4 regions of the Arthrobacter sp. B0316-5-4 genome follow, and region 2 is predicted to be linked to each of the others. Evidence: riboswitches for the same ligand, from Rfam matches in the RefSeq annotation. Region 2 holds a riboswitch; each other region holds the start of a gene.
The links. A riboswitch is a leader RNA that binds a small molecule or an ion and turns the genes downstream of it on or off. The one in region 2 is predicted to bind thiamine pyrophosphate.
Positions count from the first base shown of each region.

Region 1: another riboswitch for thiamine pyrophosphate. It lies ahead of AC5RU9_RS19655 (ECF transporter S component); the one in region 2 lies ahead of thiD (bifunctional hydroxymethylpyrimidine kinase/phosphomethylpyrimidine kinase).
Region 3: another riboswitch for thiamine pyrophosphate. It lies ahead of thiC (phosphomethylpyrimidine synthase ThiC); the one in region 2 lies ahead of thiD (bifunctional hydroxymethylpyrimidine kinase/phosphomethylpyrimidine kinase).
Region 4: another riboswitch for thiamine pyrophosphate. It lies ahead of thiO (glycine oxidase ThiO); the one in region 2 lies ahead of thiD (bifunctional hydroxymethylpyrimidine kinase/phosphomethylpyrimidine kinase).

Region 1 covers NZ_JBNHFN010000006.1:287,960-292,979, reverse strand. Annotated here, with positions in the region: gene AC5RU9_RS19680 (Na+/H+ antiporter subunit E) at 1-329, shown strand, start outside; gene AC5RU9_RS19675 (MrpF/PhaF family protein) at 326-604, shown strand; gene mnhG (monovalent cation/H(+) antiporter subunit G) at 594-983, shown strand; gene AC5RU9_RS19665 (DUF4235 domain-containing protein) at 1,066-1,326, opposite strand; gene AC5RU9_RS19660 (NUDIX hydrolase) at 1,363-2,052, opposite strand; TPP riboswitch at 2,252-2,388, shown strand; gene AC5RU9_RS19655 (ECF transporter S component) at 2,466-3,086, shown strand; gene AC5RU9_RS19650 (ABC transporter ATP-binding protein) at 3,086-4,660, shown strand; gene AC5RU9_RS19645 (energy-coupling factor transporter transmembrane component T family protein) at 4,657-5,020, shown strand, end outside.
Region 2 covers NZ_JBNHFN010000002.1:813,120-818,139, reverse strand. Annotated here, with positions in the region: gene AC5RU9_RS08080 (Rne/Rng family ribonuclease) at 1-2,077, shown strand, start outside; TPP riboswitch at 2,252-2,350, shown strand; gene thiD (bifunctional hydroxymethylpyrimidine kinase/phosphomethylpyrimidine kinase) at 2,341-3,855, shown strand; gene rplU (50S ribosomal protein L21) at 4,231-4,539, shown strand; gene rpmA (50S ribosomal protein L27) at 4,602-4,865, shown strand; gene obgE (GTPase ObgE) at 4,999-5,020, shown strand, end outside.
Region 3 covers NZ_JBNHFN010000001.1:17,093-22,112, forward strand. Annotated here, with positions in the region: gene AC5RU9_RS00105 (hypothetical protein) at 1-264, opposite strand, end outside; gene AC5RU9_RS00110 (VOC family protein) at 371-1,243, opposite strand; gene AC5RU9_RS00115 (amidohydrolase family protein) at 1,323-2,405, opposite strand; TPP riboswitch at 2,490-2,597, shown strand; gene thiC (phosphomethylpyrimidine synthase ThiC) at 2,641-4,440, shown strand; gene AC5RU9_RS00125 (alpha/beta fold hydrolase) at 4,423-5,020, opposite strand, start outside.
Region 4 covers NZ_JBNHFN010000001.1:363,064-368,083, forward strand. Annotated here, with positions in the region: gene AC5RU9_RS01620 (thiazole synthase) at 21-818, opposite strand; gene thiS (sulfur carrier protein ThiS) at 822-1,058, opposite strand; gene thiO (glycine oxidase ThiO) at 1,055-2,308, opposite strand; TPP riboswitch at 2,301-2,420, opposite strand; gene thiE (thiamine phosphate synthase) at 2,448-3,131, shown strand; gene AC5RU9_RS01640 (RNB domain-containing ribonuclease) at 3,196-4,680, shown strand; gene AC5RU9_RS01645 (DEAD/DEAH box helicase) at 4,957-5,020, shown strand, end outside.

The DNA.
Region 1 (5,020 bases), on a different contig from region 2:
TCCTGGTGCTGTACCTGGCTGTGGTCAAGGGGCCAAAGGTGCGCAGCGCCGTCGTCGCCGTTCCGTTGCGGAGCCACTCCGACCTCATGGTGACGGCAACAGGGCACGTCATCTCGCTGATTCCAGGCTCGTTGGTGGTGGAAGTGGACCGTTCGACGTCCACGCTGTACCTGCACGCGCTCAACATTTACCAAGAGGCTGACATCGATAAGATCCGTCAGGAAGTCCAGAACATTGAAGCCGGCTTGATCCGCATCATGGGCACCCGCGAAGAAGTCCAGGCGCTGGGAGCCGAGATAGGTTCCGGAGTGAAAGGGGCAGCCCTGTGAAGGAAATCGTCCTCATAGTTACGGCCGTGATTCTTAGCCTGGCTGCTGCCGGCGCCATTGTGCGGATCGCGATCGGTCCTTCCCTGCTGGACCGGGTTTTGGCCTCAGACGTTTTGCTGGCCATTCTCGGCGCAGCCCTCGCGATCGACATGGCGGTGAACCGGCACCTGAATAACCTGATGCTGCTGGTGGCGCTGGCCGTGATTGGCTTCATTGGTTCGGTGACGGTGGCCCGCTTCGTGGCCGAGCGGAGGGAACAGAGCAATGAGTCCTGATGCCACCGGCGTGGATGCCGTCATCGATATTGTGACCGCTGTGTTCCTGGTGGTCGGAGCGCTGATGTCCCTTGGCGCAGCGGTCGGTTTGCTGCGTTTCCCTGACCTGATGAGCCGCATGCACGCAGCTACCAAGCCTCAGGTCCTGGGCTTGTTCCTCATGCTGGCAGCTATAGGTCTCCAGATGCGGACCTGGTGGGTTTGGCCCGTGCTGTTGGTGGCGTGGATATTCCAGCTGCTCACCGCACCCGTCTCGGCCCACATGGTGGGGCGGTCCGCGTACCGCACCAAGCATGGCCACCGGGAGATGCTCACCAAGGACGAACTAGAGGCCGTTGTTCAGCGGGCAGCTGCGGGTCAAGCCGACCACGAGCGTTAAGTTAACGCGGGGTCATTTCCGGCCCATCCCGAGGGGATGTAGTGGCTGGAAATGAACCCGCGTTGCCTTGGACGGTGATGCCCTAGACGATGTCCTGGGACTTCGCGAAGCGGGCGATTGCACGCTGCGTGCCCCTGCTGGCAAGCACCTGGATGAGTGTGCTCACGAATGCCGAAATCAGGGCGAAGGTGAGGGCGGAGCGCAGGCTCGTTTCCATGTCATCGTTGCCTACGGGCGGCTTGTTGCCTGTGGCCTTTTCCCACCCTTTGTTGACGAGTTTTGTTCCGACGAAGCCCGCCCCGAGGCTCACTCCGGCGCCGATCAGCTTGAAGAAGAGGTTCATGCCCCCAGCCTAGCCGCAACGGGTGGGCCGGCAACGCTAGCGGCGGCTTTCCCGTTCCTTAAGGAACGCGGTCAGGGAGCCTACGGGTGCCAGCACGGGTACGACAGGGTGGTCGGCCGACCACACGGCGTCGACAGTCCCGTATTCGGCGATTTCCTTGAGGAGATAGTAAGTGGGCGGCATCAGTTTCAGGGTGCCTGCCGCTTCCGCCGCGAGGATTCCCTCTACCGGCATCCACAAGGATTGCCACGCTTCAGTTGTTTGGTGGTGTGGTGCCATGTCCGCCGACGGCTTGGCCACGTAGAAGAACGTGTCGAACCGCTTGGGCATGTCGATCGGGGTAATCCAGTTGGCCCACGGGCGCAGGTCACCGGCGTCGATGCCCAGCCCGGCTTCCTCGCGGACCTCGCGGATGGCGGCTGTGAGCACGGTTCCGGCATTCCTGGCCGCGTCTTCTGAATCCGCCCCGATGGAGCTTGCCTGCCAGTCCGCCGCGTGGCGCTGGAGCAGTTGGGGGGCGTAGTCCCACCCGGAGTGGTCGGCGGGGTCCACGCGTCCTCCCGGAAACACCACCATCCCGGCGGCGAAGTCCATGGTGCTGACCCTGTGCTGGACGAATGCCTCGAGCCCGGAGGGGGTATCGCGGAGCAGGATGACGCTTGCGGCGAGGCGTGCTTCCGACACGACAGCGTTGCCTGGGAGGCCTGAGCCGGGATGGTCCGTCATGAAGTGTGCCCCTTTGCCGCGGTGGATGTTGCTGGATCATTCTCTCAGGTCCCGTTGCGGGGCCCGCCGTGCAGGGTATGGGCCCAAAGAAGGGTGTTCAGCGGGCCTCGCAACGGTGGAGGTGGGCCGGATTGTGACCGGGCAGCAGTCCCCACCACGGAGGGCAGGTGTAAACTGAACCAGCCCAGCAGGGCAGATTTAATAACGACAGGGGAGCGCCGCCGTCGGAACTTGCAGAGATGCAGGAGCCGCGAGGGCGCTGAGAGTGCGGACAGCCGCAGACCCTCGAACCTGATCCGGTTAGTACCGGCGCAAGGGAGTCGAGCTTCTCAGAGTGTCCGGAACCGGGCGGCGCAGGCCGGCCGGGGAATCCGGGGAGCACTTTCCCCTCCTGTAACTCAGGAGGCAGAAAAATGACCACGGTAAACGTGAAGAAGACCAGTTATAACTGGCGTGTTGTAGACATCGTGGTGGCAGCGTTGATCGCCATCGCCGGCGGCGTGATTTTCTGGGCTTGGTCCCAAGGCGCCGCACTCGTATCCATCCCCATGAACGCAGCATATCCGCCGTTGACGGGCCTGATCGCAGGCGGTTGGATGATTCCGGCAGTCCTGGGCATGCTCATCATCCGCAAGCCGGGTGCTGCCCTGTTCTGCGAGGCGGTCGCAGCTACAGGCGAACTCATCATGGGCTCCCAGTACGGCACCACCGTACTCATCTCCGGCATTCTGCAAGGCCTCGGCGCAGAGCTCATCTTCGCCGCGTTCCTCTACAAGAAGTTCAACCTGCCCACCTCGCTCCTTGCCGGAGCAGGTGCAGGCCTCTTCTGCGGCCTCAACGACTCGTTCCTGCCGTGGGGCTGGAACATCGCCTACGAGGCAATCGACAAGCTCACTTACATCACGTTCACCACAATCTCCGGGGCGATCATTGCGGGCGCACTCTCATGGATTGCCACGCGTGGTCTGGCAAAGACCGGTGTCCTGAGTTCCTTCGCGTCGCGCAAAGCCGCTTCGGAGCCCGTCTTCAACTGATGTCCGCAACCGAACGCGGCGGCCAGGTCCGGCCTGCCGCCATCTCAGCCGAGGGCTGGGGATGGCGGCACGCCGGCAGGGCCACACCCGCCATCCAAGGCCTTGACCTCAGGATCGAACCGGGGGAGCGGGTGCTGCTGCTCGGACCCTCGGGTGCGGGCAAGTCCACGCTCCTGCATGCCCTCGCTGGGGTGTTGGGGGACGAGGAAGACGACTCGGACGAGACCGGCTCGCTGCTGATCGACGGCGTTGCTCCCCGCGAGCAGCGGGGCCGCGCCGGCCTGATGCAGCAGGACCCCGAAACGCAGGTTGTGCTGTCCCGGGTGGGGGACGACGTCGCCTTCGGCGCCGAGAACCTGGCCGTGCCGCGGGAGGAAATTTGGTCCCGCGTCCATGAAGCGCTCGACGACGTCGGGCTGCGCACGGCCGCGGGCGGCGGACTGGCGTTGGACCACCCGACGGCGGCACTCTCCGGCGGCCAGAAACAACGCCTTGCGCTTGCCGGGATTTTGGCGATGCGGCCCGGGTTGATCCTGCTGGACGAACCAACGGCCAACCTGGACCCGGCAGGGGTCCTGGAGGTGCGGGACGCGGTGGGGCGTTGCCTCGATAAGACCGGTGCCACGCTTGTTGTGGTGGAACACCGCGTGTCCGTGTGGAAGGACCTGGTGGACCGGATTGTGGTACTGCAGCCCGGATCCGGCGAGGCGGGAGCGGCGGGCACTCCAGGCGTCCTGTTGGATGGGCCGCCGGAGCAGGTCCTGTCCGAGGCCCGCACCATGCTGATGGCAGCGGGTGTTTGGGTTCCCGGATACGTCCCCGCAACCCGTGCGCGGCGAAGTGAAACCCCTACCGCGCAACTGCTGCTGGCCGCCCAGGATGTGGCAGTCTCCCGCGGGAAAGCTCGCAGGAAAGGCTTCCGGACCATCCCACCCGTTGCCGTGCAATCCGATATCAGCGCCCAGGTCAGGGCCGGGCAAGCATTGACCATCACAGGTCCGAATGGTGCCGGTAAGTCCACGTTCGCGCTCACGCTGGCCGGCCTTTTGGCGCCGGTGGACGGCAAAGTGAGTGCCGCCGTCGAGCTTTCAGAAGGGGCCGGAATCGACCCGTTCAGGTGGAAGGCTGACCAGCTGATTTCACGCATCGGGACAGTGTTCCAGGAGCCCGAGCACCAGTTCGTCACGGGCAAGGTGCTGGATGAGCTGATGTTCGGTCCGAAGCACCTTGGCCACGGCGAGGAACGCGTGGACGAACTGTTGGAGCGGTTGCGGCTCACCCATCTGGTGGACGCGAACCCGTACACCCTGTCCGGCGGCGAGAAGCGAAGGCTTTCCGTGGCCACGGTGCTGGCCGCGCACCCCAAAGTCCTCGTCCTTGATGAGCCCACCTTCGGCCAGGACGCGAACACCTGGGCCGAGCTGGCGTCGTTCCTTTCGGAGTTGCTCGACGCCGGAACAGCCGTGGTCTCCGTAACCCACGACCAGGAATTCAGTGCTGTACTCGGCGGCACGGAGCTGCGCCTGAACCCCGCGGCACGCGCTGAAAGCCGCCAGGAAGCCGGTGCAGCATGAGGGACGCACTGAACCTGCGAGGTAACCATGCCCTGCTGACCAACGCGAATCCGCTGGCCAAGTTCGCCGCGGTCTTCCTCATTTCGCTGGTGCTGGCCCTCTCCATCGACTGGGTGTCAGCATCAACCGCGCTCGTTGCCGAACTGGCGCTGTTCCCGCTCGCTGGGCTCACGCTGCGGCTTTTGTGGCAGCGGGCGTGGCCGTTGATCATCGCGGCGGCGATTGGTGGCTGGAGCACGGCGATCGTGGCGGCTGACAGCGGCGCTGTACTGCTCGACGTCGGCCTGTGGTCCATCAGCGAAGGTTCCCTTGAGCTGGGGCTCGGTTTCATGCTGCGCGGGTTGGCGATTGCCCTTCCGG
Region 2 (5,020 bases):
CGACGACAGAATCCAGATCGGCGTCCTTGAAGACGGCGTCCTGGCCGAGCATTTCGTGTCCAAGACACAGCAGGATTCCCTGATCGGCAACGTGTACCTGGGCAAGGTCCAGAACGTGCTGCCCTCCATGGAAGCCGCGTTCGTGGACATTGGCCGTGGCCGGAACGCCGTGCTGTACGCCGGTGAAGTCAACTGGGATGCTGTCAACCTTGAAGGCCAGCCGCGCCGGATCGAGAACGCCCTGAAGTCCGGCGACTCCGTCCTGGTACAGGTCACCAAGGATCCCGTGGGTCACAAGGGTGCCCGCCTGACCAGCCAGATTTCGCTGCCGGGCCGCTACCTTGTGTACGTGCCGGGCGGCTCCATGACCGGCATCTCCCGGAAGTTGCCCGACGTCGAACGCAACCGCCTCAAGCGCATCCTCAAGGACCGCCTGCCGGAAAACGCCGGTGTCATTGTCCGCACCGCGGCCGAGGGCGCCTCGGAAGAAGAGCTGACGCACGACATCAACCGCCTGCGCGCGCAGTGGGAGGGCATTGAGGGGCAGGCCTCCTCAACCAAGGTGCTGGCGCCGGAACTGCTGTACGGCGAACCTGACCTGACCATCAAGGTAGTGCGCGACGTCTTCAACGAAGACTTCTCCAAGCTGATCGTCTCGGGCGACGACGCATGGGACACCATTGAGGCTTACGTAACCTACGTAGCCCCCGACCTGGTGGGACGCCTCGAAAAGTGGACCAAGGACCAGGACATTTTCGCTGCCTGGCGCATCGACGAGCAGATCCACAAGGCCCTGGAACGCAAGGTCTTCCTGCCCTCCGGTGGTTCATTGGTCATTGACCGCACCGAAGCCATGACCGTGGTGGACGTCAACACCGGTAAGTTCACCGGCAGCGGCGGAAACCTTGAAGAGACCGTCACCAAGAACAACCTCGAAGCTGCCGAGGAAGTAGTTCGCCAGCTGCGCCTGCGCGATATCGGCGGCATCATTGTCATCGACTTCATCGACATGGTCCTGGAATCCAACCGTGATCTTGTCCTGCGCCGCATGGTTGAATGCCTTGGCCGCGACCGCACTAAGCACCAGGTCGCCGAGGTCACGTCCCTGGGCTTGGTCCAGATGACGCGTAAGCGCATGGGCACCGGCCTCCTCGAGGTCTTTGGCGAACAGTGCGAGCACTGCGCAGGACGTGGCGTCGTGACCCACGACGAGCCGGTGGAGCACCGCCGCGCCAACGTGGTGGCCGCCGAGCACCACCGCCCGCACACGGAGACGCAGCAGCAGCAGCAACCGGCCGCCCGAACGGAACGAAAGCGTCGCCGTGGCAAGGGTGGGGGACAGGCTGTTCCTGAAGCCCCCGCACCGGTTCAGGTTGCACCATCCGTACCCGCCGCCACGTCGACGCACACCGAACCGCAGGACCCTGCGCGCCAGGCAAAGGCCGAGGCCACCAGGGCTGCGTTGGCAACGATCGCGGCCGCAGCACACGCCGCCCACCTGCACGACGACGAGCTTCACCGTGCAGAGGAACTGGCCCGCTCAACGCATCAGTCGGCCGCCGCCGAACCCGCCGTTCACAGCGACGACGAAGAATCAGCGGCCCACGACGCGGCGGTTCGGGAAGCACGCTCCACCCCGGTCCTGCGTTTCGGTGGCGAAGAAGTCGCCTTGCCGTTCGTTGAGCACCAGGAAGAACCCCAGGCTGCCAAGCCGGCCATGAGCTTGGATCTGCTGGCCGAGGCGTTCTCCCATCTCGGAGCGGCGCCGGAGCAGGAGGCGGCAGTAACGGCTGTCCGCGAACCTGCTGCTGCCCCGAAGGCGGCAGCGCCGGAACAGGCCGTCGAACAGGATCCGGAAGCCGCTTCGGCGACTCGGAGCCGTCGAGTCCGCCGTAACCGCAGCGCCAGCAGGGCCCAGGGTGCAGCTAACCAAACAAGCGTTGAGCACCACGAAGTGACTGCTTCGACGCCCCAGGGTTCGGCACACGAGGCGAAAGCCCCTGCTGAACCAGCCAAAAAGGCGCCCGCAGACGAGCCCATCATCCTGGGAGTCGGCGTACCGGCTTCCGAGCTCTGACCGGTTCATAAAGCTGTACAAGACCCCGTAGCAACTGCCCCGGCAGTCGCTACGGGGTCTTTGCATGTCCAGGAGGTCCCAGGCCGCTCCTCGGGACGCCAGACCTTAGGCGGGTCATATCCGGGCCTCAGCGCAGTGCGGTTCCCGGGCGGGGCTGCTTCCCGGCTAGGCTGGGGGACTGACACGGGGTGCCGGGCGTTGGGCCGGGCTGAGATCCAAACCCGTTGAACCTGTCCGGTTAGCACCGGCGAAGGGATGTCCACATGACTGCACCGTATTCCCCTGTCTACCCGCTGGTGGCTTCCGGCAGGCAAACCCCGCGGGTGTTGAGCATTGCCGGCTCGGACCCCTCCGGTGGTGCCGGGATCCAGGCGGACTTGAAGAGCATCGCGGCCCACGGTGGTTACGGCATGGCTGCCATCACCGCCCTCACCGCCCAGAACACCGTTGGGGTCAGCGCCGTCCACGTGCCCCCCGTTGAATTCCTGCGCCAACAGCTGGACGCCATCAGCAACGACATCGAGATCGACGCCGTCAAAATCGGCATGCTCGGTGACGCGGCCGTCATCGACGAAGTCCGCAGCTGGCTCGAAAAGGTACGTCCCGCCGTCGTGGTCCTGGACCCGGTGATGGTGGCAACCAGTGGCGACAGGCTCCTGCGGGAGTCGGCTGAGAAGGCGTTGCGTTCGCTCCTGCCGTTGGCAGACCTCCTGACGCCCAACCTGCCCGAGCTTGCAGTGCTGTTGGGCGAGCCCGAGGCGCCGGATTGGGCTTCGGCGCTGGACCAGGGTAAGCGGTTGGCCGCTGAGTACGGGAACACGGTCCTGGTGAAGGGCGGCCATTTGGCAGGGTCCGGATGTCCCGACGCTTTGGTGAACACGAGCGGGTTATTGCGGCAGGACGTGGTGGAGATAGCAGGGCCCCGCATCGATACCCGAAACAGCCACGGCACAGGGTGTTCGCTGTCCTCGGCCCTGGCAACGGTGCAGGTCATGACGGGGGACTGGGAAGCTTCGCTGCGGGAAGTGAAGCCCTGGTTGCTTGAGGCTTTGAGGCGTTCCGGGACGTTGGACGTTGGCCACGGAAGCGGGCCGGTCCATCACTTCCACCACCAGCAGGTCCTGAGGCCCGGCGACTTCGCCGCAACTTTGTGGGAGCAGGCCCGCGCGGAACTTGACGCGATCCATGGGCTTGGCTTCATCGATGGCCTTCAAACGGGCAGCCTGTCGGAAGCCGCTTTCGGCTATTACCTGGCACAGGACGCGATCTACCTCAATGGTTACTCCCGGGTCCTGGCCCGTGCCAGCGCCCTTGCTCCTACCGAGGACGAACAGTTGTTTTGGGCCAAGGGGTCCCGGCAATGCCTGGAAGTCGAGTCGGAATTGCACAGGAACTGGCTAAGCACCCGCGACGTGTCCGCGACGACTGGACCCGTGACCAAGTCCTACGTGGACCACTTGCTGGCCTGTTCGGCATCGGGCAGCTACGCGGTGGTCCTCGCGGCGATCCTGCCTTGCTACTGGTTGTACGCGGAAGTGGGCCAGCAGCTCCATGGCTCCTACGTGGAGGCAGGGTCCCCCGCGGACCACGCCTACGCGGACTGGTTGAAGACCTATGCCGACGAAGACTTTGCTGAGGCAACCCGGACTGCGATCAAGCTCACGGACGCGGCGGCCCTCGCGGCATCACCGACAGAGCGCGTGGCCATGGTGGAGGCCTTCGCCCAGTCCTGCCGCTATGAAACCGCCTTCTTCGACGCGCCGCGGCTGTTCTCGTGATCTTTCCGGCGCGGCATCCTGGCGCGGAATTTTGGAGGTTTACCGCGCGTCGGAGGGCAAATCACGTTAATCGCGCCCAAACCCTGTAGGCTGTATGGGCACGGTGCCGGGAGAGTCCGTTACAACTGGTGACGCGAGTCACGTGGTAGCCTCCGGACCCGGCCTCATTTGCAGCTGAAGGTCAAACTAGCGTAATCTTGATCTTCGGTGCTTACGCCAACACTTGGGTTATGCCCCTTGGAATTGTTCATGGGATGACTCGCGGACTTCGATCAGAAGTCCACGGCGTTGAGGCACAGCGCGAACCAAGCCTGATTCCGGTCCAGGTTCCGCACGCAAATTTAGTTATAAACGTCGAGAGAAGTGAGTACCCAAGTGGTGTACGCGATTGTCCGCGCAGGCGGCCGCCAAGAAAAAGTTTCCGTTGGAGACTACGTAACGCTTAACCGCGTCCCCGGTGGAGCCGGTAGCACGCTTGAGCTGCCCGCCTTGCTCCTGGTTGACGGCGAGAAGGTCACCTCCGCAGCTGCGGAACTGGCCAACGTCAAGGTTACGGCTGAGATCCTGGAAGACCTCCGTGGTCCGAAGATCGTCATCCAGAAGTTCAAGAACAAGACCGGCTACCGGAAGCGTCAGGGTCACCGTCAGGAACTGACCAAGATCAAGATCACCAGCATCGCGTAACTTTCGTTACACGCTGTTCAGGTTTTTCAGTTTCCCCAGAAATTTAGAGGCAGGCATTTCACATGGCACACAAAAAAGGCGCGAGTTCCACTCGCAACGGTCGTGACTCCAACGCTCAGTACCTGGGCGTCAAGCGCTTCGGTGGTCAGGTAGTTTCCGCAGGCGAGATCATCGTTCGCCAGCGCGGAACCCACTTCCACCCGGGTGCAGGCGTCGGCCGCGGTGGCGACGACACCCTGTTCGCTCTCCAGGCCGGTGCGGTTGAGTTTGGTACTCGCCGCGGCCGTCGCGTAGTGAACATCGTTGCTGCTGCAGCTGCAGAGTAACAACTAGTTCTGAACCGGTGGAGCGGGCCAAACGGCCCGCTCCACCGTTCTTTTAACCGCATTACAATCGACTGGGGCGCTGGGCGCACTGGTTTTGCAACAACGCTGTACAACAGCAACTGAGGAGATCCACGTGGCGAGCTTTGTAGACCGGG
Region 3 (5,020 bases), on a different contig from region 2:
GGTGAGCAGTTCGGCAAGCGCGCGCACCATGGCCTCGGGAACTCCGAGGAGGGCATCGCTGGTGACATCCACCAGGGCGAGTTCGTAGTCCGCTCCTGCAGCGTGGACTGCCTGGCCGGCGAGGTCGCCCAGCTGTTCGACCTCAAAGTCGGTGATGCCCTCTATCCTGACGGCGGGACCCGTGGCTTCGGCACCGCGGTCCAGGGCGGCTGCCCGTTTGAGTGCTTCGTCGTGGGTGGCTACAAAAATTTCGGCAAAGCCCATGGAAAGTACTCTCAATCCTTCGTGCTGACGGGGCGGCGGCACAGGAACCGGAAGGTTCCGTGCCGTCATTGCCCAGCCTAGTGCAGCCAAGGGCCGCGGGGACGACTCAGCGAACGGCGACGCGCAGCTTGTTCCGCCATGGGTCGTCGAACTGAAGCTCCACCCCGGTGTGGTGGTTTTGGACGCCCGCGACCTTCAGCCGATCCGCCAGCATCGCTACGTCATCAGCCGTGGGAACTTCGATCAGGACTTCCCCCAGCCCGAGCGTGTCCTTCCGGGGTCCGGCGCCGCGGCTGTTCCAAACATTCATGGCCATGTGGTGGTGGTAGCCACCGGCAGATACGAACAGGGCCTGGCCGTGCCATCCCGCGGTCCGTTCGAACCCCAGGGTTTCCACGTAGAATTTTTGCGCTGTTTCGACATCGCCCACCTGAAGGTGCACGTGGCCGATCCCGGCAGCAGCCTCGCGCTGGCCGGTCACTGCAGCTTCACTCAGATGTTGCTGCAGGAACCGCTGCGGTGGAAGTGCGACGTTGTCCATGACGACATTCTTGCCGTCCCACTGCCACAGTTCGCGGGGCTTGTCGTAATAGAGCTCAATGCCGTTGCCCTCGGGGTCGGTGAAATAGAACGCCTCGCTGACGAGGTGGTCGGCGCTTCCGGCAAAGGCGCGGGGCTCATATTCTGCCGCCGTGGCAATGGTGGCCGCCAGGGATGGCTGGTCCTCGAAAAGGATGGCGGTGTGGAAGAGGCCCGCTTCGCCGCGCCCTGGAATTTGCAGGCCGGAGGCGGGCGCCAGGTGGACAACAGGCTTTCCCGTGCGGCCCAGGTACAACCCGCCATCCTGCTCGGCCACAATATTCAGGCCCAAGGCGCGCTGGTAGTAGTCGCTCATGACCTTCATGTCGCCAACCTTGAGCATGACCGTGCCCATGGTGAGTTCGGCAGGAAGAAGATCCTGGCTGTTTGCTGTAGTCATGTGAAGCTCCTGGGTTTGAGGCTGCCGCCCTTTCGGCACCTTCTACTACTACTAAATTACTTGAAGCTTCAATTTATTCCTAGCGGATGACCTCGCCCCGCAAAACAATGTGCTGAAGTTCGGCGACGGTGTTGAGTTCGATGCGGGGATCCGCACTGCAAAGAACGACGTCGGCACTCGCCCCTTCGCTGATGGCGTCGACACCCAGCCACGCCCTGGCGCCCCACGTGGCGGCTTCCAGGACAGCGGACGGCGGCAGGCCGGCGTCGTGCAGTTCCTTCATCTCGTCCGCAATCCGGCCGTGCTTGATCACGCTGCCGGCATCGGTGCCCGCGTAGATGGTGACACCGGCTTCGAAGGCTTCCAGCACGCGGTCGTGGCGGCGTTCCCACAGCCTGGCCATATGATCCGCATAGACCGGGAACTTGGGCGCAGCCTGGGCGGAGATGTCCGGAAAGGTCGCGATGTTGACCAGCGTCGGGACAATGGGCACACCCTGCTCCACCAGCCGGGGAAGGTGCCGCGGCAAAAGACCCGTCGCGTGTTCGATGCAGTCGATGTTGGCGTCCAGCATGTCATCGATGGTGTCCTCGGCGAAGCAATGGGCCGTGACCCTGGCACCCTCATCATGCGCGGCCGAAATGGCGTCCTTGACCAGCTTGGCTGGGAAGGATGCGGTCAGGTCCCCGACGCCGCGATCGATCCAGTCGCCCACCAGTTTCACCCAGCCATCGCCGTCACGGGCTTCCTTGCGAACGGTTTCGACGAGCTGTTCGGGTTCGATTTCATGCCCCAGCCCGCGGAGGTACCGCCGGTCCCTGGCAATATGCCGGCCAGCCCTGATCAGTCGCGGCAAATCCACGCGGCCTTGGACCCAGCGCGTGTCACTGGGCGATCCGGCATCGCGGATCAACAGGGTGCCGGCCGCGAGGTCTGCCAGCGCCTGGGCAAGGGTAGCCTGGCCATCAACCGCACCGCCGGGTCCCAGGCCTATGTGGCAGTGCGCGTCGACAAAGCCCGGCAGGACCCAGCCGTCGAGCACCATATCCGGCGCCCCCACGGGTTTGATGAAGGTCAGGCGGCCGTCAACGGACCACATGCCCCGGCGCTCCTTGCCTGCCGCCACGAGCACCGTACCGCTGAATTCGATGATGTTGGCCATGGCAAAAGCCTAGCCGGGCCTTCTGACCGCAGGCCCGTAACGCACATATGACTGTGCGCCCGATGGCAGCTGTGGTAGCTTCAACTACGACCACACGGGGGCCCCTGCAGGGGCTGAGATCGGACTGACGCAGTCTGCGACCGTTGAACCTGTCCGGGTAATGCCGGCGAAGGAAGTGAGCAGTCCCTTGAGCACCACAAAAGCACAGCACAGCCCTGCCCAAAACGAATCCGTCATGGACACCGGGGCAACAGAAACCGTGACCCAGTCGCTGAAATCCCACTCGCTGGGATGGCTCGAAGATCCCAAAAACGGGATCCGCGTTCCCGTCACTGAGATCGCGCTTGAGCCCTCCCCCAACGGCCAAGCCAACCCGCCCCTGCAGGTTTATCGAACGGCCGGACCGGGCAGCGATCCGAGAGTCGGGCTGGAACCGTTCCGCGCACCCTGGATAGAAGGCCGGGGGGACACGGAGCCGTATTCGGGGCGGGAACGGAACCTGCTCGACGACGGCAAGTCCGCGGTACGGCGCGGGGCGGCATCGGCGGAGTGGAAGGGCGCACAACCGGTGCCCCGCCGCGCCGTCGAGCAGAGAACCGTCACCCAGATGCACTATGCCAAGAAAGGCATCGTGACGCAGGAGATGCAGTTCGTGGCATTGCGCGAGAACTGCGATGTTGAATTGGTCCGCAGCGAAGTAGCCGCCGGACGGGCCATCATCCCCAGCAACATCAACCACCCTGAATCCGAACCGATGATCATCGGCAAGGCGTTCCTGGTCAAGATCAACGCCAACATTGGCAACTCAGCGGTCACCAGCTCCATCACCGAGGAAGTGGACAAACTGCAGTGGGCGGCGCAATGGGGTGCTGATACCGTCATGGACCTCTCGACAGGCGATGACATCCACACCACGCGGGAATGGATCATCCGCAACTCTCCTGTTCCGATTGGCACGGTCCCCATCTACCAGGCACTCGAAAAGGTCAACGGCGAGGCCAACGAGCTCACGTGGGAGATCTTCCGCGACACCGTGATCGAGCAGTGCGAACAGGGCGTGGACTACATGACCGTCCATGCCGGGGTCCTGCTGCGCTACGTCCCGCTGACTGCCAACCGCGTCACGGGAATTGTTTCCCGGGGTGGCTCGATCATGGCTGGCTGGTGCCTGGCGCACCACCAGGAGAACTTCCTTTACACGCACTTCGACGAACTGTGCGAAATCTTCGCCAAGTACGACGTCGCCTTTTCGCTGGGCGACGGGCTGCGTCCCGGCTCCATCGCCGACGCCAATGATGCCGCACAGTTCGCAGAGCTGGACACCCTTGCCGAGCTGACCCAGCGGGCGTGGGAGTTCGACGTCCAGGTCATGGTGGAAGGCCCGGGGCACATCCCCTTCCACTTGGTCCGCGAAAACGTGGAACGCCAGCAGGAGCTGTGCAAGGGAGCCCCGTTCTACACCTTGGGCCCCCTGGTCACGGATATCGCACCCGGCTACGACCACATCACCTCCGCCATTGGCGCGACCGAAATCGCGCGCTACGGCACGGCAATGCTCTGCTACGTGACACCCAAGGAACACCTGGGCCTGCCGAATAAGGACGACGTCAAAACCGGCGTCATCACCTACAAGATCGCCGCCCACGCCGCAGACCTCGCCAAGGGGCACCCGGGAGCGAACGAGCGGGACGACGCCCTGTCCAAAGCCCGGTTCGAGTTCCGTTGGCGCGACCAGTTCGCACTCTCCCTGGACCCTGTGACAGCCGAGGCCTTCCACGACGAAACCCTTCCCGCGGAACCGGCCAAGACCGCGCACTTCTGCTCGATGTGCGGTCCCAAATTCTGCTCCATGCGGATCAGCCAGGACATCCGCGATGAATACGGTTCAGCTGAAGCGCAGGCCGCAATCGCCGGCATGTACAGCGGGATGCAGGAAAAAAGCCAAGAGTTCCTGGCCTCTGGAGGGAAGGTCTACCTGCCGGAACTCCAGGTTCCCGGCAATGCGGGCAAAAGCAGCTCAGGAAGCGTGAACTGACATGGCGCGGCCAACGTCAGCAACAAATGAGCGGATGACGTGATCGCCATCGACTGAATCCTGGGGCCGGTGCCCGCCCGCTGCTACGCGGCGGAGGGCGCCGGTTTCCTGGAGGTACCCCGCGATTTCCTCGTAGAGCGGTTCCCATCCACCGGTGAGGACCAAGGTGGGGACGCCGGGCACGATGTGAAGCGGCGCTTCCCATGGCGGTGCCTGGAGCCTAAGCCTGCGCGCGGACCTCTGGGCCTCCGGCGTTTCCAGTCCCCCGGTTTCAGCCGAAAACGCCCTGCGGAAGTATTCCCGCTGGTAATCGGCGTCATTCAGTTGTGCCCGGACGTCGAACAACGGTTCCATGAGCGCACGGTGGGAGGCCGTGGCAGGGAGCTCGGCTGTCAGCGACAAGCAGGCCGGCTCCACCAGGGACAGCGAGTGCACAAGGTCGGGGCGCTCGATCGCTGCCAACATGGCGGAAATGGCGCCTTGCTCATGCGCGACGACGTGGCCTCCAGCGGAGTCGACCAATGCATTGATCACGATGGCGACGTCTGCCGCCACATTGGATTGCACCGGTTCGTCCACG
Region 4 (5,020 bases), on a different contig from region 2:
TTAACGCGCTCCCAGTACCCCTAAAGGAACTCGGCCCGTCCCTCCATGGCGGAGGACGCCAGAGCGTGTTCCCGCCGGGGAATCCGGCCCGCCTGCTTGGCCAAACGGCCGGCTATGACGGCGTGTTTGAAGGCTTCTCCCATTTGCACCGGGTTCTGCGCGCGCGTCACCGCAGTGGCGAGGAGGACGGCGTCGCAGCCAAGTTCCATCGCCAGCGCCGCATCGGAAGCGGTTCCGATCCCGGCGTCGAGAACCACGGGCACCGACGCCCGTGACACGATCAGCTCAATGTTGTGCGGGTTCAGGATGCCCAGGCCCGTGCCAATGGGTGAGCCAAGGGGCATCACCGCGGTGGCGCCCAGGTTTTCCAGCCGCAGGGCAAGGACGGGGTCGTCATTGGTGTAAGCGAAGACCTTGAATCCGCGGTTCACCAGCTGCTCTGTGGCTTCCACGAGTTCCACGGCATCGGGCAGGAGTGTGTGCTCGTCCGCGATGACTTCCAGCTTCACCCAATCGGTCTCCAGCGCCTCACGGGCAAGTTCGGCGGTCATCACAGCGTCCTTCGCTGTGAAGCAGCCCGCCGTGTTGGGCAACACCCGGATTTTGTGGTCCACCAGGAGCTGGAAGAGTGACCCTGTTTCGGCCGGGGAATAGCGCCGCATGGCAACAGTGGTCAGCTCCGTACCCGAGGCCAGGAGCGCAGCACCCAAACCGTCCAGGCTCGGAGCACCCCCGGTTCCCATGATCAGTCGCGAACCAAAGTCGACGCCGTCGATCACCAAGGCGTCGGTGCTGGGGGCAGTGCTTGTTGTGGTCATTGTTCAGCCTCCCTGGACTGCGGTAACGAGTTCGAGTTCATCGCCGTCGGCGAGCGCTGTTGCCGCCCACTGGCTGCGTGGCACCACCTCGGAATTGCGCGCGACGGCGACACCCAGCTTGCCGCCGTCGGCCGCCTGTCCGCGGTGGTCCAGGACGCGGCCTGTGATGGCGGTGACGAGCGTGCTGACAGAGGCGTCATCGGCCACTGCATGGTCGGATCCATTGAGTTTGATGTTCATGCGGTTTCCTTGCTGCGGACGTGTGCTGGGATGAAGTTCCGTGGATCGGGGGCGCTAGCCTTAAAGCGGTCTGGGCGGAAAGGGGCCCACCGTGGATCGGCCGACCCGTTGATCAGTTCCCCGACAATCCTTGCGGCTACCGGTGTCAGCAGGACTCCGTGACGGAAGAACCCGGTGGCAACCACCAACCCCTCGATGTCGCCCTTGGTTCCGGCGACGCGGCCAAGCAACGGCGCGTTGTCCGGCGTCCCTGGCCTGGCCCGGGCAGTTGCCTCGAGGAGTTCCAGTTCCGCGACCGCGGGGACCATGACCTGGGCGTCGCGCAGGAGCTGGTACACGCCACCGGCCGAGACGGCATTGGACGCTGTGGACAGTCCGTCCTCACGCTGGGTAGCGCCGATCACCACCGTCCCGTCGTCGCGGGGGACGACGTACACCGGAACACCCCGCACTATCCCCCGCACGGTGGAGGTGACCAGTGGTTGCAGGCTTTCCGGAACCCGAAGCCTGAGGATGTCGCCATACACCGGCCGCAGGGGAAGCGTGAGTCCTTCAGGCAGGCCCTTCAAGCCGGCGGCGCCGACCCCGTTGGCGACCACGGTCTCGGCGGCCACCACGCTGACGCCCGAATCGAGTTCGACTCCTGCAACCCGCCCCTCGTCCCACAGCACGCGCTTCGCCAGGGCTTCCAGGGCGAACCCATTGTTCGCCCCCGTGACCCAGGTGGGATCGTCCGGCGAATGCGCGGCCAGCCCGGCCAGGAGGCAGTCCGCGAGCCTGCGCGGGTCCACCTGGTGGTCGGCGGGGATGTCGAAGGCGCAGGAAATTTGTGGACTGAGCAGGGGTTCACGCTCCCTCGCGTCCCGAAGGGCAAGGGGTTCCACGCCCAGGCCGGCAGCCTTCTGTACCGCACGGAGGTCTGCGAGCGCCCGTCGGTCGGCGGCGTCGGCACCCACGGCGAGGGTCGGCGTCGTGCGATATCCGGCGGCGTCCCCGCCTCCGGTGAGTGTGGCGACAAAAGGCGGCCACAGCCGCGAGGATTCGACCATGAGTTCCAGGAGATCTTCTTCCTGGTAGTGCAGTTCACTGACGGGTGCCAACATCCCGGCAGCTGCGAAGGTTGCGCCGCTGGCGGGGTGGGGGTCGATGAGGACGACTGAGCGGCCCAGCCTGCGCGCCTGGTGGGCGATGCCCAATCCGATGATGCCGCCGCCGATGATGGCCACATCTGCATGAATGGCGTCTGCCATGTGTTCCCTTCCCTACGCCGGTATTAGCCGGATCAGGTCAAGCGGTCGGCTCTGAAGCCCTCTCAGCCGGACGGTCACAAAGTCGAACGTCGCGGCTCCCGCAGTACGTGCCCAGTTTAGAGGAACTACTCTGGTTCCCATGACCCAGCCTGTATCCCTCGCCTCAGCCCGACTCTATTTGTGCACCGATGCCCGGAAGCGGCAGGGCGACTTCGAAGACTTCGTAGATGCCGCCTTCGAGGGTGGGGTGGACATTATCCAGCTCCGGGACAAGTCGATCGAGGCAGCCGAAGAACTGGAGCTGTTGGCCATCCTGCGCAGTGTGGCCGAGCGGCATGGACGGCTGTGGGCTGTCAACGATCGGGCCGATATTGCCAGTGTTTCCGGGGCTCCTGTGTTCCACGTGGGCCAGAAGGACCTGCCCTTGACTATTGCCCGGACCTTCCTCCCCTCCCCTGCCGCGATCGGACTTTCCACGCACACTCCGGAGCAGGTCAATGCTGCCCTCGCCGCTTCGACGGGCGACGGTGGCCTGGACTACTTCTGTGTTGGTCCGGTCTGGGCGACACCCACCAAACCGGGGCGCGAAGCAGTAGGGCCGGACCTGGTCACATATGCCGCAGAAGCGATGAAGCGTGCCGACGAAGCGACAGCTGGTGCGGTGCAGCTGCCTTGGTTCGCGATCGGGGGCATTGACCTGAGCAACGTGGAACAGGTCCTTGCTGCGGGAGCCAGCAGGATCGTCGTCGTCCGCGCCATCACGGAAGCTGGAGACCCGACGGCTGCGGCCAAGTCGCTGCTGCAGGCATTGGACTCCATCTAGGGAATCGTCCACCTTGCGGCCTTGACATGGTGTGATCCCCGAAATGCGGGATAACCTGATTTTCGTGTCACATCATCGGATTGCACCCAACGTCGACGACTCGTCGGACCAGCTCGCAGCGGCCCTCGCAGCACTGCGGACGGAGCTGGAACTCCCAGGCGCCTACCCCGCGGGCGCAGTGGAGGAAGCCCAAAGAGCGGTGGCAGACCGGAAGCTGCCGGAACGCGACCTTCGGGATATTCCGTTTGTCACCATCGATCCCGCGACGTCGACAGACCTGGACCAGGCGCTGTTCATAGAGCGCGCCGGCCACGGTTACAAGGTCCTCTATGCGATCGCCGATGTCCCTTCCTTCGTGGCTCCCGGGGGCGCCCTCGACGCGGAGACACGCCAGCGCGGACAGACCTTCTACGCCCCGGATGGTCGGATTCCCTTGCACCCGGAAGTCATCAGCGAACATGCGGGAAGCCTGCTGGCAGAGCAGGACTGTGGCGCCTTCGTCTGGGATTTCGTCCTGGACGCGAAGGCCGAAGCGGTGACGGTGACAGTAGGCCGCGCCACCGTGCGCAGCCGGGCCAAGCTAAGTTACAAGGGCGTCCAGGAGCAGATCGACGACGGGACGGCACCGCCCGTACTGCAACTCCTCAAGGAAGTGGGGTTGAAGCGGGTTGAACTCGAACGCCTCCGCGGCGGCGCGAGCCTGAACATGCCCGAACAGGAGATCGTCCAAGCGACCGACGGCGGCGGCTACAGGATCGTTGCTGCCCCGTCGTTGCCGGTGGAGGACTGGAACGCCCAGATTTCACTGATGACCGGGATGGCGGCGGCCCAGCTGATGCTGGACGGAAAAGTTGGCATCCTGCGCACCATGCCCGCACCGGATGAACGCTCACTGCAGCACTTCAAGAGGCAGACCACCGCCCTCGGCAAACCATGGGACGGCCGGATTACCTACGGAGAATACCTGCGGACCCTGGACGCATCGGATCCGAAGCAACTCGCCATCCTGCACTCAGCCGGGACCCTGTTCAGGGGTGCCGGCTACACACCGTTCGATGGCGAGGTGCCGGCCGACGTCATCCAGGCAGCCATCGGCGCTCCGTATGCGCACACCACGGCGCCTTTGCGCCGCCTGATCGACCGGTTCGTACTGGTGATCTGCGAGGCGCTGAGCAACGGCCACGACATCCCTGCCTGGGCCCGGGAGGCCTTGCCATCCCTGCCCGAGATCATGGCGTCGTCCGACCAGTTGGCTGGCCGCCTCGAACGTGCCGCCGTGGACACGGTGGAGGCGGCGCTGGTCGCCAACCACATCGGCCAGGAGTTCGATGCCGTCGTCATTTCCGGCTCAAAGCCAAACGGATCAGGAAACGGAAATGGCAAGGCCAACGGCAACGGGAACGGCGGCCCTTACGGAATCGTCCAAATAGCGGAACCCGCAGTGACCGCCCGTTGCGACGGCGAACTGGAGTCCGGGACCGAAGTCCGCGTCCGGCTCGTCAAGGCTGACATCGCAAGCCGGGAGATTCGGTTTGAACTGCTGCCGTAGCGCCGTTCCACCCAGGATCCGGGCTTTCCGGCTCCCAGAGGATAGACTGGGCGTGTAGTAATGGATGCCCGGTCGTTGATTCAGTTAATTTTTGAACTCAACAAGCCCGCCCCTACGCGATCTTGAGATGTACCAACTGGTCACCAGTGCCAGTACTTAGATAGCCCGCGATCGGCTTCCACTGGACTTGCTTGCGCGCCCGTTCGTGCTCCGGTACGGCTCCACCGCCCCGTTGAGCATGCAGCGCCATTGCCCAAATGAATAAGGAAACTCCCTGTGAGTGAATTGCATACCCACGAAGTCCTGACGGACTCCACCGGAACTGAAACCATCGAACCCG